Regions from separate parts of the Kitasatospora sp. UYEF31 genome, predicted to be linked through region 2. Evidence: riboswitches for the same ligand, from Rfam matches in the RefSeq annotation. Region 2 holds a riboswitch; the other holds the start of a gene.
The links. A riboswitch is a leader RNA that binds a small molecule or an ion and turns the genes downstream of it on or off. The one in region 2 is predicted to bind cyclic di-AMP.
Positions count from the first base shown of each region.

Region 1 (8,236 bases), on a different contig from region 2:
GGCGTCGGGGTTGACGATGACCCGGTCGGCGGCGGCCGCGTCGACGGCGGCGCCGCGCTCGCCGGTGGTGACGGCGGCGATCCGGGCGTACTTCTGCGCGTCGGCGTCCAGGAGCCTGGCCATCTGCAACTGGTCCGCGGGCACGATGACCAGTGCCTTCCCGGCCCACTGGCCGCCCCAGACGGCGGTGACCTCGGGGACCGCGCTGTCGGCGTCCCGCTGGAAGCCGCGCAGTGTGCCGGGGTCGCCGATGCCGAGCACGGTGCTGCGCGCGCCCTGGAGGACGGTGACCTTCCCCAGGTCCCACAGCTGGGTGCCGCCGGTGTGCCCGGAGGTGGTGCCGTCGTCGGTCGCGGTGAGGTACCACGCGCCGCCGCGCAGGACGAAGGTCGGGAACTCCTTGGTGCGGACCGGGACGGGGTCGTACCCGGTGACGCGGTACGTGAGGTCGACCTCCGCGGTGAGGTACGGAGTGCCGCCCAGGGCCGCCTGCCGCTGTTCGGGCAGCGGGAAGGCGTCGGAGGCCGTGAGCTCGTACTCCCAGGACGTGAACGGCACCTGGGCCGCGTTGTCGAAGACCGAAGTCTGGGCCGTACGGAAGGCCGCCGCGGCCGGCGCGGGGTCCAGGGTGGCCAGGAAGGCGGGTCTGTCCTTCGTGCGGAAGGCTTCGGCGCGACGTTCGAGGAGTGCGCCGACGGCGGTGCGGCGGGCGTTGGCGTGCTGCTCCGCGGTGCCGGCGCCCGGCCCGGCGGGGTTCTGCGCGCCCTGGTGCCCCGGTGCCTGGGCGGTGGCCCGCGGCCGGCTGCCGGAGCCGCTGTGGACGACCGTGTAGGCGATCACGAACTGGAGCAGCGCGCAGACGGCGACCAACGGCAGCAGCCACCGGGGCCCGGCCCGGCGGACTCGGCCGGCCGATCTCTGCTCGCTCACGGACCTGATCGTACGAGACGGTCCGGAGCGGAGCGCACCGAACACCGCAGGAACAGCCGGGCGGTCCCGGGCGCGGCGCACCGGGCCGCGCGGGAACGCCCGGACGACCCCGGCCGGCGTGGACCGGGGTCGTTCAGTGCGCTGTGCGGACGGGCGGAACCCGCGGTCAGCCCGTGGTGCGGCCGGTGGAACCCGTCAGCCGACGCGGACGACCTTCGAGACCGGCATCGAGTTGACCGGCGCGTAGCGCACGGTCGTGCCGGTGCGCGGCGCGTGGATGATCTGGCCGTTGCCGACGTACATGCCGATGTGCGTCGCGCCGCCGTAGTAGATGACCAGGTCACCGGGCTGCGCGTCGGCGAGGGGGACCGTACGGCCCGCGCCGCCCTGGCCCTGCGAGGTGCGCGGCAGCGAGAGTCCGGCCTGCTTCCACGCCCAGCCCGTCAGGCCGGAGCAGTCGAAGGAGCCGGGGCCTGTGGCGCCCCAGACGTAGGGCTTACCGAGCGCCTGCTTGACTGCCGCCACAGCCGCCGCGGCCCGGCCGCTGACGGGGACGTTGACGTCCTTCTGGGAGTCGCCGCCCTTGTCCGCGTCGGCCTTGGGCACGGCCGGCTCGCGGTTCGCGCCGTCCCTGGAGGCGCGTCCGGCGTCCTCGCCGTGGCCCTCCTGGGCGAGCAACTGCTCGCGCTCGGCGTCGCTGAGGGTGTTGAGCAGTTCCTGGGCCTTGCGGAGCTTGCCCTCGACCTCGTTCTTCTTGTCGGTGAGGTGCTTGCGGGTGCTCTCGAGCTGGCTCAGCTTGGCGGCGGCCTCGGAGCGTTCCTGGGACAGGGCGCGCTTGCGGTCCCGCAGCTGGCTGAGTGTCTGGGCCTGCTGGGAGCTGACCTGGTCGAGGGCCGCGGCCTTCTGGAGGTACTGCCCGGGGTTCTCCGACAGCATCAGGCGCAGCGTCGGGTCCAGGCCGCCGCTGCGGTACTGCGCCGCGGCGATGGCACCCATGTCGCCCTGGAGTGCGGCGAGGCCTGACTGCTCGTCGGCGATGCGCTGCTGGACGTGCTGGACGTCCTGCTGGAGCTGCTGGTGCTTCTCCTCGTAGCCGTTGTAGTCCTCGGTCGCCACTTCGGCCTCGTGCTGCAGATCGTTGATCTGCTGCTTGACCTGCTGCTTGGTGGGCGCCGGGTCGGCGTGGGACACGTTGGGGGCGAACACCACAGCGGTTGCCGCTGCGGCGGTGAGCACGCTCACCCGGGTCTTGCTCGGCTTCTTGAGCCGGCGGTGGGACGCCACGAAGGCGGCACTCCTTCTTCCACGGCCGCCTACCGGGTTAGCTGTCGGGTTCGAGCCGGAAGATCAGCTCTACGGCCCGTGGTGCGGGCCGATTCACCCCATGGGGATCGGGTCCCCGGTTCCTTGGATGTCACCCCGATTGACACCTGCTGGATTCGGCGGGAGCCTCCGCCGCCACCCTGGCTGGGTGACTGATTGCGCGGTTGCTCGACCGCCGACACTAACCACGGTCCAAGATCGCTTCAAATCATTCGCCGGAATTAACCCCCGAGAGGGCCGGAAATCACCCGGAATCAGTGACGCGGGGTATCGAACAAACCACTCGTTGTTCATATTTTCTGCTTGCGTGAAACGTTTTTGCACAATGCCGCACAACCGTTCCGGAAGTCCCGGGATTGCGGGACCTCAGCCCTTCCCGATAACCCGATATCAGAGGAGATGCCTGGTCGGAGGCCATCCGAAGGGTCCGGCGCGGGTGCGCGCCGGGCGCGTTACCGCACCCCGCCGGGGTTCCACCAGGCCCGTCCAGGAGTGTTCATGTGGGATTCGCCACACTGTTGATTTCAAAAATCTCCGGAACATACGGAACCGCTCATTCGTCCCGGCCGTCCGGCGCGTCCGGAGTAGCGGACCCGGCGGACCGTCCCGTAGTCGCGCAGCCCGGTTCAGCCCCGGGCCAGGCGGCGGAGCAGCATCATCGACAGGACGGGGCGCGCGCCCGCGCGGCGCACACCGTCGGCCACCTCGCGGTCGGTGGACACCACGATCACCGGGCGGCCCGGCGGCTCCGCCCGGACCAGCGCCCTGATCAGGTCGTCCGCCGTCTGCCCCGGCTTGCTGAACCGCACCCGCACGCCCCGCGGCGGCGCGAGCAGCACCGGGGTGGACAGCTCCGCGCCGTCGAACACGCAGGTGATCTCGGCGCCCGTCTGCGCCGCCAGGATCGCCAGGCCGCCCAGGAGCCTGGCCCGCTGCTCGGCGAGCGGCAGGGTGGGGTAGCCGGTCTTGGTGACGTTGTAGCCGTCGATGACCAGGTGCGCCTGCGGCAGGTGGAGCAGTTGGTCGAGCAGCACCGGGTCGTCGTCGCTGGTCCCCCGCTGGGGGATGTCGAGGACCGAGTGCGCGACCGGGGAGACCGCGTCCACTGTGTCGGCCGGCCTGACTGTCACCGGCGGCAGCGCCAGCTCCCGGCGCAGCCCCTGCGCGGCCTCCAGAACCGTGTCCAGGAGCAGTCTGATCCGGGTGTCCTCCAGGTGGCGGCCCTCGCGGGCGGCCTTGCGCCCGGCCTCCAGCTCTCCTTCGACCTGGGCGAGGCGGGCCCGCAGCCTGCGGGCCTCCTTCTCGGTGGTGGACACCACCTGCCCGGTGCCCTTCTGGATCTCGTCCAGTTCCACTTGCAGCAGCTTGGCCTGCTTCTCCGCGTGCTTGGCGGTGCCCTGGAAGCCGCGGATCTGCCGGCGCAACTGGTCGGCCTCCTTGCGGACGGCCTCCAGTTCGGTGCGCAGACCGTCGAGTTCGGCCCGGGAGGAGGAGCGCAGCGCGGCCAGTTCCTTCTCCAGGCGTTCGATGGTGGCGACGGCCTCCGAGTCGGCGTGGTCGGCGGCGGCCTTGACCGCGGCGTCGCCGGCGGCGGCCACGATCCCAACCCAGCCGTCCGGGCGCAGCAGGTAGGCCGCGGCGGCCACGTCCAGCGGGTCGGCGGCGGCCGGTACAGTGCCGGCGTCCAGCGCCTGCGCGAGGTCGGGCAGCGCGGCGCGGACGCGGTCCGCTATACGGCCGCGGAACACCGCGTCACCCTCCAGGGCGGCGGCCAGCGGGGTGGCGGCGAGCTTGGCGCGCTTGGCGGGCGTGAAGCGGGCCAGCCGACGCAGCGGCAGCGGGATCTCTTCGACGGGCATGGTGCCGACCGCGTCTGCGGCGATGCCCACGACGCGCTGGCGCACCCCTTCGGGCAGCGGGCCCGTCCTGGGTTCGTCTGCTGCGCTGGTCACTGTTCCTCCGCCGTCCTGGTGCGCTCAGCCTGCCGCGCTCTGTCCACTGCTCCGCTGTGACACCCCGTGCCTTCCTGACCACCTACCCATTGATCATGGCGTGTTTCCACCCGAAAGTGGACCTGCCACCCTGAATTTCCAGGATGCGGCAGGTCCACTCGGTGGCCGGTCGGGGTCGTCCGCCCGGCTCTACCCGGCGTCGGGCTTCGGCACCAGCTCCACCGAGCCGGTCGCGTTGCACCAGCGGCAGCGGACGGATTCGATGTTGTCCTCCAGCACTTCGCGCTCCTCGACCTTCGGCTCGCCGGCGAGGTCCAGGTGGACGAACTCCACCGCGCGGGTGGTGCGGGTCACGTCGAACCGGGTCAGGTTGCCGCACAGTGAGCAGCGCCACCGGGTGTCCTGGGACGGGGCGGGCAGCGACATGCGCGTTCCTCTCTGGTGCACCCGCAGGGGGCGGGGCCACGGGGCCGGCGCACCCGCGCGGGGTCGGTATGGGGGTGTGTCGGGGCGGAACCGTACCGTCCAGTCCTATGGACAGCACGATGCCCGGCGATCCGGGCCACGACGGCTCGGCCCCGCCGGACAGTACCGCCCTGGACGGGGCCGGGCGAAACCCGCCCGCGGGTCAGGACCCGGCGCGCGCTGCGCCGGTGGAGCACCAGGTGTTCGTCGTCGTGGACGTCGAGACGACGGGCCTCGACCCGGAGTGCGAGCGGATCACCGAGATCGCGGCGGTGCGGGTGCGCGGCGACGAGGTGCTGGCCGAGTTCGCCTCACTGGTGGAACCGGGCGTTCCGATACCGGCGTTCATCACCACCCTGACGGGGATCTCCGATTCGACGGTGTCCGGGGCGCCGCCGCTGCGCCTGGTGCTGCCGGCGTTCCTCGACTTCGCCCGCGACGGCGTCCTGGTGGCGCACAACGCCCCGTTCGACACGGCGTTCCTGCGGGCCGCGTGCCGGGCCTGCGGGCTGGACTGGCCGGAGTTCACGGTGGTGGACACCCTGACGCTGGCGCGGGGTGTCCTGGAGCCGGGCGAGGTGCGGAACAACAGACTGGTGACCCTGGCCGCGCACTTCGAGTCCCCGGCCCCGCCGGCGCACCGGGCTGCGTCGGACTGCCGGGCCACGGTGCATGTGCTGCGCGGCCTGCTGGCGCGGCTGCACGAGGCGGGGGTCCACGACCTGCGCGGCCTGGTGGAGCGGTCCACTCCGGCTGCCGGAAAGCCCCATTAGGCCGTACGGATGACCGTGCCCCGTCCACCGGGCCGTGGTCCCGCCTTCGGGTGACGATCGTTGGATGCTGATCCCCGTACACGACGTGAACCCGGTACGGCGGACTCCTGTGGTCACGTACGCCCTGATCGCGGCGAACGTGCTGGTGTTCCTGCTCAGTCCGCTGTCCGGGTTCGGGCGTGGCGGGGACGCCCCGCACCCGCAGCAGCAGGTGTGCGCCGAATCGCAATACTACTACCGGTACGGCGCGATCCCCCGGGAACTGATGTCGGGCAGGCCGCTGGCCGGCACCCCGGAGCTGGTGCGGACCCAGTCGGGGCCGCCGGTGAAGTGCGGTCGCACCGACACGTCGGACAAGTCGCCGGTGCTGTCCGTGCTGTTCGCGATGTTCATGCACGGCGGCTGGCTGCACCTGATCGGCAACATGCTCTACCTGTACGTCTTCGGGAACAACGTCGAGGACCGCATGGGCCGGGTCCGGTTCACGCTGTTCTACCTGGTCTCGGGCTACGTGGCGACGTACGGTTTCGCCCTGACCGACCCGAAGTCGGCGCAGCCGCTGGTGGGCGCGTCCGGTGCGGTGTCGGCGGTCCTGGGCGCGTACCTCTTCCTGTACCCCAGGGCCCGGGTGACCTCGCTGGTGCCCCTGCTGTTGTTCCTCCCGCTGCGCTTCCCGGCGTGGCTGGTGCTCGGGGTGTACTTCGTCCTCCAGTGGCTGTACTTCCGCGGCATCGGGGTGAGCGGCGACGCGGACATCGCCTACTCGGCGCACGTCGTGGGGTTCGTCCTCGGCTTCGCCTACGCCTGGCTGCTGTACCGGCGGCGCGGCCCGGCGGCACCGGTCGCGGCACCGGTCGCAGAGCTGGACACAGCTGCCCCGTCGGCCGTACCGCCGTCCGGATAGGCTCGTGCCGACACCCCGTCAGTGTGCGAAAGGATTCCCCGTGATCACCGCGATCGTGCAGGTCAAGGCAGCCGTCGACCGCATCCCCGAGATCGCCGAGGCGATCACCGCGATCGACGGGGTCAGCGAGGTGTACTCGGTCACCGGCGAGTTCGACCTGGTCGTCATGGTGCGGGTGCCGCACCACAACGACCTGGCGGAGGTCATCCCGGGGAGGGTCAACAAGGTCCCGGGCGTCGAGCACACGGCGACGCACATCGCGTTCCGTACGTATTCGAAGCACGACCTCGACGCGGCGTTCGCCATCGGGCTGGACGACGGCGTCTGAGGAATCCGTACGCCTCCGGTCTGTTCCGCCGTAGCGCCCGGAAGCCGGGCGCTGCGGCACAAGGTCAGGAACCGTCAGACCGGCAGCTTCGTGGTGTCCCGGGGGTCGCCGACGGCGATACAGCGGCCGCCCTCGACCGCGTACTCCCAGCGGGGCCCACGCTCCACGAGTTCCGTGACAGCCGCCACGAAGCGGTCGATGTGCTCCACGGGGGTGCCCGCGCCGAAGCTCACCCGGATGGCGTTGAGGTTCAGTTCACCGTCGGGCGCGTCCGGCGCCCCGCACTCCCCGGGCTGGTCGGCCCGGCCGCCGAGCAGGCGGCGCACCAGCGGGTGCGCGCAGAACAGCCCGTCGCGCACACCGATGCCGTATTCGGCCGACAGTGCGGCGGCGAACCGTGAGCTGTTCCAGTCGTCGACCACGAAGGACAGGACGCCCACCCGGTCCGAGTCCGGGCCGAAGAGTTCGAGCGTACGGACTTCAGGCACTGCGGCGAGTCCCGCGCGCAGCCGGGAGAGCAGTTGCGCCTCCCGGGCCGCCAGCTCGTCCTGACCGGCCTCCTGGAGGGCCTTGCACGCGGAGGCCAGCGCGTAGGCGCCGATCACGTTCGGCGAGCCGGCCTCGTGCCGGGCCGGGCCCTGGTTCCACTCCACCGAGTCGAGGGTGACCTTCTTCGACGCGCCGCCGCCGGCCAGGTACGGCTCGGCCGCGTCCAGCCAGTCGGCGCGTCCGGCGAGCACGCCCGCGCCGAACGGGGCGTACATCTTGTGCCCCGAGACGGCGATCCAGTCCACGTCGAGGTCCTTGACGGACACCCGGTGGTGGGGGGCGAGCTGGGCGGCGTCCAGGACGATCCGCGCACCGTGCCTGTGGGCGACGGCGGTGAGTTCGGCGACCGGGAAGATCTCGCCGGTGACGTTGGACGCCCCGGTCACGCAGACCAGGCGCGGACCGTGGCCGGCCTGGGCGAGCGCGGCGTCGAGGGTGGCGACGGCCTCGGCGGGGCTGGCGGGGGCGGGCAGGTACGAGACACCGGAGTCGCGCCGCCACGGCAGCAGCGCGGCGTGGTGCTCGGACTCGAACACGAACACCCGGGTGCCGGCGGGCAGGATGTCGGCGAGCAGGTTCAGCGAGTCGGTGGTGCCGCGGGTGAACAGCAGCGTGTCGTCTTCGCGGCAGCCGAGGAAACCGGCGACGGTCCGGCGGCTCTGCTCGTACAGGTCGGTGGACAGCTGCGAGAGGTAGCCGGCGCCGCGGTGCACGCTGCCGTAGTACGGCAGGTAGGCGGCCACGTCGTCCCACACCCGCTGGAGGGCGGGGGCGCTGGCGCCGTAGTCGAGCGCGGCGTACTGCACGGTGCCGCCGGTGACCAGCGGCACCTCGATGTCGCGTCCGGCGACCGCGAGCGGCGCGGCGATGGTGCCGGTGTCAGAACAGGGAACGGCCGTTTCGGCGTACGACGACATACGTCACTCCAGGGTTCTTACTGGACCCCTGGCGCCTGGCCGGAGAGGCTTTCAGCGACACTGCCGTCTGGTTCGTCCTGCCCAGGGCAACGCTA
Region 1 covers NZ_JBXAWK010000063.1:22,392-30,627, reverse strand. Annotated here, with positions in the region: gene AC0Z36_RS24825 (hypothetical protein) at 1-930, opposite strand, end outside; gene AC0Z36_RS24820 (C40 family peptidase) at 1,126-2,214, opposite strand; cyclic di-AMP (ydaO/yuaA leader) riboswitch at 2,226-2,385, opposite strand; gene AC0Z36_RS24815 (NYN domain-containing protein) at 2,880-4,205, opposite strand; gene AC0Z36_RS24810 (hypothetical protein) at 4,395-4,631, opposite strand; gene AC0Z36_RS24805 (exonuclease domain-containing protein) at 4,739-5,443, shown strand; gene AC0Z36_RS24800 (rhomboid family intramembrane serine protease) at 5,508-6,347, shown strand; gene AC0Z36_RS24795 (Lrp/AsnC family transcriptional regulator) at 6,388-6,675, shown strand; gene AC0Z36_RS24790 (aminotransferase class V-fold PLP-dependent enzyme) at 6,750-8,141, opposite strand.
Region 1: linked by a shared signal. The riboswitch ahead of AC0Z36_RS24820 (C40 family peptidase) and the one ahead of AC0Z36_RS16115 (C40 family peptidase) in region 2 are both predicted to bind cyclic di-AMP.

Region 2 (8,236 bases):
TCGGCTGCGGGGATGTCGGCGAGCGCGGCGGCGTTGGGGTTGACGTAGTCACCGTCGACGGTCTTCTTCGGCGCGCTGCCGGCCGCGCCGCCGACGAGTTCGCGCACCAGGATGTACTGGGCGTGGTTGGTGTCCTGGTACTCGTCGACCATCACGTGCCGGAAGCGGCGGCGGTAGAACTCGGCGACCTCGGGGAACGCCTGCAGCAGGTGCACGGTGGTCATGATGATGTCGTCGAAGTCCAGCGCGTGCGCCTGGCGCAGTCGCTGCTGGTACATCGTGTACGCCTGGGCGAGCAGCCGGTCGGTCTCGTTGGCCGCCTGGCTGGAGTAGGTCTCCTCGTCGATGAGCTCGTTCTTGAGGTTGGAGACCTGCGCGTTGAACTTGCGCGGCGGGTAGAGCTTGGGGTCCAGGTCGAGTTCCCGGCAGACCATCGCCATGAGCCGCTGCGAGTCCGACGAGTCGTAGATGGAGAACGACGACGTCATGCCCAGCTTTTTGTACTGCTGGCGCAGGATCCGCACGCACGCGGAGTGGAAGGTCGACACCCACATCGCCTTGGCGCGCGGACCGATGAGGGCCTCGACGCGCTCGCGCATTTCGGCTGCGGCCTTGTTGGTGAAGGTGATCGCGAGGATCTCGCCGGGATGCGCGCCGCGGGCGGCGAGCAGGTAGGCGATGCGGTGGGTGAGCACCCGCGTCTTGCCGGAGCCGGCTCCGGCGACCAGGAGCAGGGGTGTGCCCTCGTGGACGACGGCTGCCTTCTGCTGCGGGTTGAGCCCGTCGAGCAGTTGTGCGGCGTCGGCGACCGGCTTGGGGGCGCCGTTGCGGTAGTACGACTCGGCCGGGTTCGACGGTGGCGTGAACGCGCCGCCGAACAGGTCCTCGGGCTCGTCGGGCTCCGGGGGCAGGGGGATGTCGTCCGCCGCGCGCACAGGCAGGGACAGGTCGGTCGCGTCATCGAAGAGGCTGCTCATCGTCCACGAGTCTATGAGCCCGGGGAGGGCTGTCCGTGCCGAAGAGCCGATTCTCTTCCGGGCGGGACGTGACGTGCGTCGCGGCAGCCCCAGGTTGCTCTAAGGGCTCAGATGTAACAGGAATCACACCAGCCAAACCAGTTCAATCCGGGCAAGGAAACGCATTCGATAGTAAAAAAACAGCAATGAATCTCACAACGGGGTCGACCGTGATCCATCCGTGACTATTGTTCTCGGCCAGGTGATCGCAGAACGCCGTCCACCCGGTCGGCGCGGTCACCACCGCTGAGTCCGGCGCACGACCCACCGGTCGCAGCCCAGCCGATGAAGCAGTCGGCGCAGGTGCTGCGACGCAGTCCGGTGCACAGGTCCGAGCCGGAGCCGGGGACCCACCGCGGGTCCGCTCGGCCCGACCGTTCGAACACGGCCCGGGGCGTACGGACCGGCACGACGTTCCTTGGGGTGAATCGGCCACCGGCCCCCACCGGTGACCGTAGGGCGCCTTCTTCCGCCCGAACCCGACAGCTAACCCGGTAGGCGGCCGAGGAAGGAACAGCAGTGGCGTCCCAACGACGAGTAGGCCAGCACCGCAAGCCGAAGCCCCGCACCGTGGTCCGCGGAGCCGCGACGGTGGTGACCGCAGCGGCCACCATGACCGGCGTGATCGCCTTCGGCGGCAGCGCACACGCCGCTCCGGCCCCGACCTTCGACCAGGTCAAGGCGCAGGTCAACCAGCTCACGCACGAGGCCCTCAAGGCCGGCGACGAGGCCAACGGCGTCCAGGAGAAGGTGGACACGCTCCAGCGGACGTCCAGCCAGACCCAGACCCGCGTGTCCGAGAAGCAGTCGGCGATGAACGACCTGCGCGACCAGATCGGCCAGGTCGCCGCCGCCCAGTACCGCGGTGGCGGCCTCCCCTCCGGGCTCCAACTGGCGATGAGCCAGGACCCGCAGGGTTTCCTGGCCAAGGCGCAGATGATGGACCAACTCGACGGCCAGCAGGCCGACAAGCTGCGCCAGATCGCCGCCCAGACGCGGATGCTCCAGCAGGACAAGGCCGAGTCGACCCGCCAGCTGACCGAGCTTGAGACGATGCGCAAGGACCTGAACGACCGTAAGACGGCCGTGCAGACCAAGCTCAACGACGCGCAGAAGCTGCTCAACACGCTCACCGCGGCCCAGCAGCAGGCTGTCCTCGACTCCAACGACCACGAAGACACACGTGCGGACGACCGCGGCTCACGGGGCAACGAGCGTCCGGATCCCAAGCCGACCGCGGATCCGAAGAAGGAAGCCCCGAAGGACGAGCCGACCGTCCCCGCCGCGGGCGGCAAGGCCGGGGCGGCGGTGACCGCGGCCATGGGCCAGCAGGGCAAGCCGTACGTCCTGGGCGCCACCGGGCCCGGCTCCTTCGACTGCTCGGGCCTTATGCAGTGGGCGTACAACAAGGCCAACATCAGCCTGCCGCGGACGACCTGGGACCAGGTCAAGGTCGGCCGTTCGGTGCCCAAGTCGCAGCTCCAGCCGGGCGACCTCGTGTTCTTCTACAGCGACATCAGCCACGTCGGCATGTACGTCGGCGACGGCATGATCGTCCACGCGCCGCGGCCCGGCAAGTCGGTGACCACGATCAAGCTCGACTACATGCCGTTCTACAGTGCCCGCCGGGTCGCTTAGCCCGGGAAGTCCCAAGGGCCTCAAGAGCCCCTCCGCTCACTGATGTCACGGAAATCACACAAACCAAACCCATGCATTCCGGACAAGGAAACGCTGCCCGAAGTAAAAATCTGGCAATGTCTGCTAGAACTGGGCTGCTGTGATCCATCTGTGACTAGGGTTCTCGGCCAGGTGATCGCAGGATGCCGTCCACCCCCGGGCGGCCGAGGGAGGAACACCAGTGGCGTCCCAACGACGAGCAGCACAACACCGAAAGCCGAAGCCGCGGACCATGGTCCGCAGCGCGGCCACCGTGGTGACCGCAGCCGCGACGATGTCCGGTGTGATCGCGTTTGCCGGCAGCGCCAACGCCGCTCCGGTCGCAAGTTTCGAGCAGGTCAAAGCACAGGTCGACCAGCTGAACCACGACGTCGTGACGATCGGCGAAGAGGCCAACGGCTTTGAGGAAAAGGTCGGCAAGCTCCAGGAGACTGCCAACCAGACGCAGAACCGGGTCGCTGAGAAGCAGTCGGCGATGAACGACCTGCGTGACCAGATCGGCCAGGTCGCCGCCGCCCAGTACCGCGGCGGTGGCATGCCCACCGGGCTCCAGCTGGCGATGAGCCAGGACCCGCAGGGCTTCCTGGCCAAGGCACAGATGATGGACCAGCTCGACGGCCAGCAGGCCGACAAGCTGCGCCAGATCGCCGCCCAGTCCCGGATGCTCCAGCAGGACAAGGTCGAAGCGTCCCGCCAGCTGACCGAGCTCGAGTCGCTGCGCAAGGACCTCACCACCCGCCGCGCGATCGTGCAGACCAAGCTCGCCGAGGCGCAGAAGCTGCTCAACACGCTCACCGCGGCGCAGCAGAAGAAGATCAACGACGAGAACGACCACGCGGCGGCAGCCGAAGCGGACCGCAGCTCGCGGGGCAACGACCGCGGGGAGATCGACAAGGGCGCCGCCGAGAAGGAAGAGCCCCCGCCTGTCGACGTCCCCCCGGGTGCCAAGGCCGCCACGGCGCTCAACGCCGCACTGTCGCAGCAGGGCAAGCCGTACTACTCCAGTGGCACGGGGCCGAACTCGTACGACTGCTCGGGTCTGATGCAGTGGGCGTACAAGCAGGCCAACATCTCCCTGCCGCGGGTGACCTACGACCAGATCAAGGTGGGCCGCGCGGTCAGCAAGGACCAGCTGCAGCCCGGTGACCTGGTGTTCTTCACGAACGTCAGCCACGTCGGCATGTACATCGGTGGCGGCATGGTCGTCCACGCCCCGAAGCCGGGTGCCGTGGTCCGCAAGGAGAAGATGTCGAACATGGCCTGGTACGGCGCGCGTCGGGTCGCCTGACGACCGCAGGGTCCAAAAAAAATAAGAACGGTGTACGGGTGACCCCGCGCGTGGGGGTCACCCGTACACCGTTCTTATTTTTTGACTGCTTTCTTCTGCCCGCTCAAGCCTCAGACCAGACGGCGGTCCGTGGCCCACCGGGTCAGTTCATGGCGGTTCGACAGCTGGAGCTTGCGCAGCACCGCGGACACGTGCGTCTCGACCGTCTTCACGGAGATGACGAGGCGTCGGGCGATCTCCTTGTAGGCGTAGCCGCGGGCGATGAGCTTCAGGACTTCGCGCTCGCGCTGGGTGAGGCGGTCCAGGTGCTCGTCCACGGCGGGGACGTCGGTCGCGGCGAAAGCGTCGAGCACAAAGCCGGCCAGGCGCGGTGAGAACACCACGTCGTCCTCGGCGATGCGGCCGATGGCGGCGATGAGTTCGTCGCCGGTGATGGACTTGGTGACGTAGCCGCGGGCTCCCCCGCGGATGACCCCGATGACGTCCTCACCGGCGTCGGAGACCGACAGGGCGAGGAACTTCACCCGGTCCTTGAGGTCGGCGCACTGCTTGAGCACTTCGATGCCGCCACCGCCGGGGAGGTGGACGTCGAGCAGCACCACGTCGGGCATGGTCTCGCGGACGACGGCGATCCCTGACTGCGTGTCATCGGCTTCGCCGACGATCTCCACGGCCGCGCCGATCTCAGCGCGCACACCGGTCCGGAACATCCGGTGGTCGTCGACGAGGACCACCCTGATCTGGTCGCTCATGACTTACCTCTGTCCATTTCGAATTCGATCTCAGTGCCTTCGCCGGGGGCTGTGTGGATGGTCGCCCTACCCCCGTTGCGGCGCATCCGCCCCAGTACGGACTCTCGCACACCGAGCCGGTCCTCGGGCACGGCTTCCAGGTCGAATCCGGGCCCCTGGTCGCGGACGAAGAGTTCGACCCGGTCGTCGGTGACCTCGGCGAACACCGAGATCGGGGTCTCCCCCGCGTACTTCGCGGCGTTGACCAGTGCTTCGCGGGTGGCGGCCACCAGCGCGGTCAGGTTCTCGGCCAGCGGGCAGTCGCCGACGCACACCACGTCGATGGACACCCCGTGCATGTCCTCCACCTCGGCCGCCTCCGCGCGGACCGCGACGGCGAACGTCAGGTCGGGCTGGGACTCCTGCGGCCGGTAGAGCCACATCCGCAACTCCCGCTCCTGCGCGCGGGCCAGCTTGGCGACCTCCCGGGGGTCGTCCACCTTGCGCTGGATCAGGGTGAGCGTGTGCAGGACGGAATCGTGGACGTGCGCGGCGACTTCGGCACGCTCCTGGGCCCGGATTCGGGCCCGCCGCTCGGCGCCGAGGTCGCGGGTGAGCCGCAGGAGGTAAGGGCCGAAGATGAGGAGCAGGCCGACGAGGGTCAGCAACGCCCCGCGCAGCACCGCGAACGAGTCGCCCAGGCCCTTGCCGCTGTACGTGGTGAAGATGCCCAGGCCGACCGCGACCAGGGCCCCGCCGAGCGCGCCGCGGGCGTAACCGGCTTTGCGGCTGCGGGAACTGATGCCCAGCCAGCGATTGCGCTGGGTGTCATCGGCCTGCCGCCACAGCAGTGCCACTCCGGCGCCCGCGATGATCAGCGGCCACACCCAGTTCTGCGGATCGGACGGTGTACCGCCACCGCTCCACTGGATGAGCATCGCGGCGCCGATGAGCATGGCGAGAACCGCCAGTGCCCGGTGCCGTTCCCGGCCCGGTGCGCACGCGGACTGCGGAAGTGCTTTCCCCATCGGCACGAACACCCAGAACACGGCGTACATGACCAGTCCGAGGCCGTCAGCCAGCGTCATCACCACAAAGGCGATGCGCAATAGTTGCGTCTCCACCCCCAGGTGCGCGCCGAGCCCGCGGGCCACGCCGCCCAGCATGCGCTGGGAAGGGCTGCGGTAAAGCGTCGGTGGGGAGCACACGGGCTCGGCGGCGACAACGACAGGACTGGTCACGTTGACGATCGTCACACGTCAGCGGGCCTGTCCACATCGGGGAGGTCCCCTGACTTCCTCTCAGGGTCGACTCGGGGTGAGACCGGGGCGTTGCCCGATAGGCAGCGTCCGTGTATTTCCGCAGGATGGAGCCATGAACAGCGACAGCACAGCCCCGCAGCAGCGGCCGGGGGACCGGCCGGCAGCGGCCGAACCCATCCGGCGCAGTCGTACCGACCGGCGGGTCGCCGGTCTGTGCGGCGGCCTCGGCCGGCACTTCAACGTCGACCCGGTGGTGTTCCGCGTCGTGCTCGCGGTGCTGGCGGTCTTCGGCGGCATGGGTGTGCTGCTGTACGGGCTGGGCTGGCTGCTCATCCCGGAGGAGGGCGACGAGCCGCTCCTGCGGCGGGTGGGCAGCGGCCGGATCGACTCAGGCACGGCGGTGGCCGTGGTGACGACGGTTATCGGGGGCATCGTGTTCTTCTCGTACATGGACGGCGGATTCGGCCACTCCTTCCCGCTGCTCGCCGTCGCCGGCGTGGTGCTGTTCCTGGCGTGGTCGGACAACCGACGCAAGGGCCCTGCGGTCATGGTGCGCACCAGTGCGCCGACGGTGGACCCGGCCGACCCGACGAGCCCGGACACGTCGTGGTGGCGTGCCCCGGGGACGGCGGGGAGCGGTGCCTGGCAGCCCTGGTCGGCGACCGACGCCCCCGCGGCGCCCACGGCCGCCGGGGAACCGGCTGAGCCTGGCCGGGCCGGTTTTGAGAAGACGTACGAGACCGCCTACGACTACACCCAGTACGAGCGGGCGTACGACAAGGCGTGGCAGTCCGCCACGAAGCCGGCCCCGGAGCGCCCGCACCGCTATCTGACGGCGGCGGTGCTGTCCCTCGCCGTGGTGGTCGGCGGTGCGCTGTGGGCGGTGGACGCCCTTGACCTCGCGGACATCGGCTGGCAGGTGGGGGCCGCAGCGGTCCTCGGCGTGCTCGGCCTGGGGCTGATCGCCGGTTCGCTGCTCGGCCGGGCCCGGTTCCTGATCCTGCCGGCGACCGCGCTGACCGCCGCGTTGATCGCGGTGAGTTCGCTGAACGTGCCGTTCGAAGGGCCGTCGGGGCAGCGGGAAATCCGGCCGACGACGCTGGCCGCGGTCGAGAAGCCGATCCGGATGATCGGCGGCGAGATGAAACTGGACCTGCGCGCACTGCCGGTGGACGGACAGCAGCCGGTGCGGGTGGTGGCGAGTGTGGCCGCGGGCCGGATCCAGCTGTGGCTGCCCGCCGACGTGCGGGTGGAGTTCTCCGGCCACGCGCAGTACGGAGACCTCAAGCTGCCCGACGGCCGGGACAGCGGGATCTCGACGGACCGGAGCACCGTGTTGGAACCGCTGCGGCAGCCGTCGCGCGGCACGATCGTGGTCGACCTGCGGGTCGGCGCCGGAGAGGTGGAGGTGCTTCGTGATGGCGCGTGACGAGTCTGGTGAGACCGGTGGGACTGGCCGGGCCGGCGAGACCGGGGACAAAAACAGCCTGGGCCGGACGTTCGTCCGCAACTTCGACCCGATGGCGCTCATCGCCGGCTTGATGTTCACCGCCGTGGCCGTGCTCTACATCGTGGACGCCTCCGGCGGCGTCGACCTGCGGCCCGGCCCGATGGTCGCCCTCGCTGCCACGGGGATCGGCCTGGCGAGCCTGGCGGGCGCGGTGTGGGCACTGCTGCCGTTCCGGCGGCGGGCGCTGCGGGACTGAAGTACATGTCGCCGGAGGGGCCGGTGGGGAGACTCTCCCACCGGCCCTTCCAGCATTCGCCTTCAGCGTTCACTTTCCGCGCTGACCTTCAGCGTTCACCGTTCGTGTTCACCCGACGGTCACCCGCAGGCCACGTTGTTCTCCTCGCGGGTGGCTTCACCCACCGCGCCCGCGTAGTTCACGCAGCTGCCCTGGGCGTAGACGTAGACCGGGCCGGCGTAGGAGCTGTACCAACCGATGTCCCGCGAGGTCGCGCCGGTGTTCGAGTTCCATACCTGGGCGTACATGGACGTGCTGGGCCCGCCCCCGGCCCGGACGGTCACCACGCAGTTCCGTCCGTTGCCGCTGTTGTACGTCAGGTACGTGGTGGCCGGGACGTTGAAGTAGGACAGCGACCTGATGACCTTGTAGCCGGACCCGCAGGCGCCGTTGTACGCGGCACCGGCGTGTGCGGTGCCCGGGGCGAGGATCAGCCCGCCGCCCACGAGCATCGCCAGCGCGGCGAACCGCGCGGCCCATCGGGTGAAGAGTTCCCTTGTCATTTCTTGTCCCCCTG
Region 2 covers NZ_JBXAWK010000028.1:55,782-64,017, forward strand. Annotated here, with positions in the region: gene pcrA (DNA helicase PcrA) at 1-977, opposite strand, end outside; cyclic di-AMP (ydaO/yuaA leader) riboswitch at 1,374-1,532, shown strand; gene AC0Z36_RS16115 (C40 family peptidase) at 1,536-2,654, shown strand; gene AC0Z36_RS16120 (C40 family peptidase) at 2,926-3,981, shown strand; gene AC0Z36_RS16125 (response regulator) at 4,092-4,733, opposite strand; gene AC0Z36_RS16130 (ATP-binding protein) at 4,730-5,953, opposite strand; gene AC0Z36_RS16135 (PspC domain-containing protein) at 6,087-7,403, shown strand; gene AC0Z36_RS16140 (hypothetical protein) at 7,393-7,680, shown strand; gene AC0Z36_RS16145 (spore-associated protein A) at 7,800-8,222, opposite strand.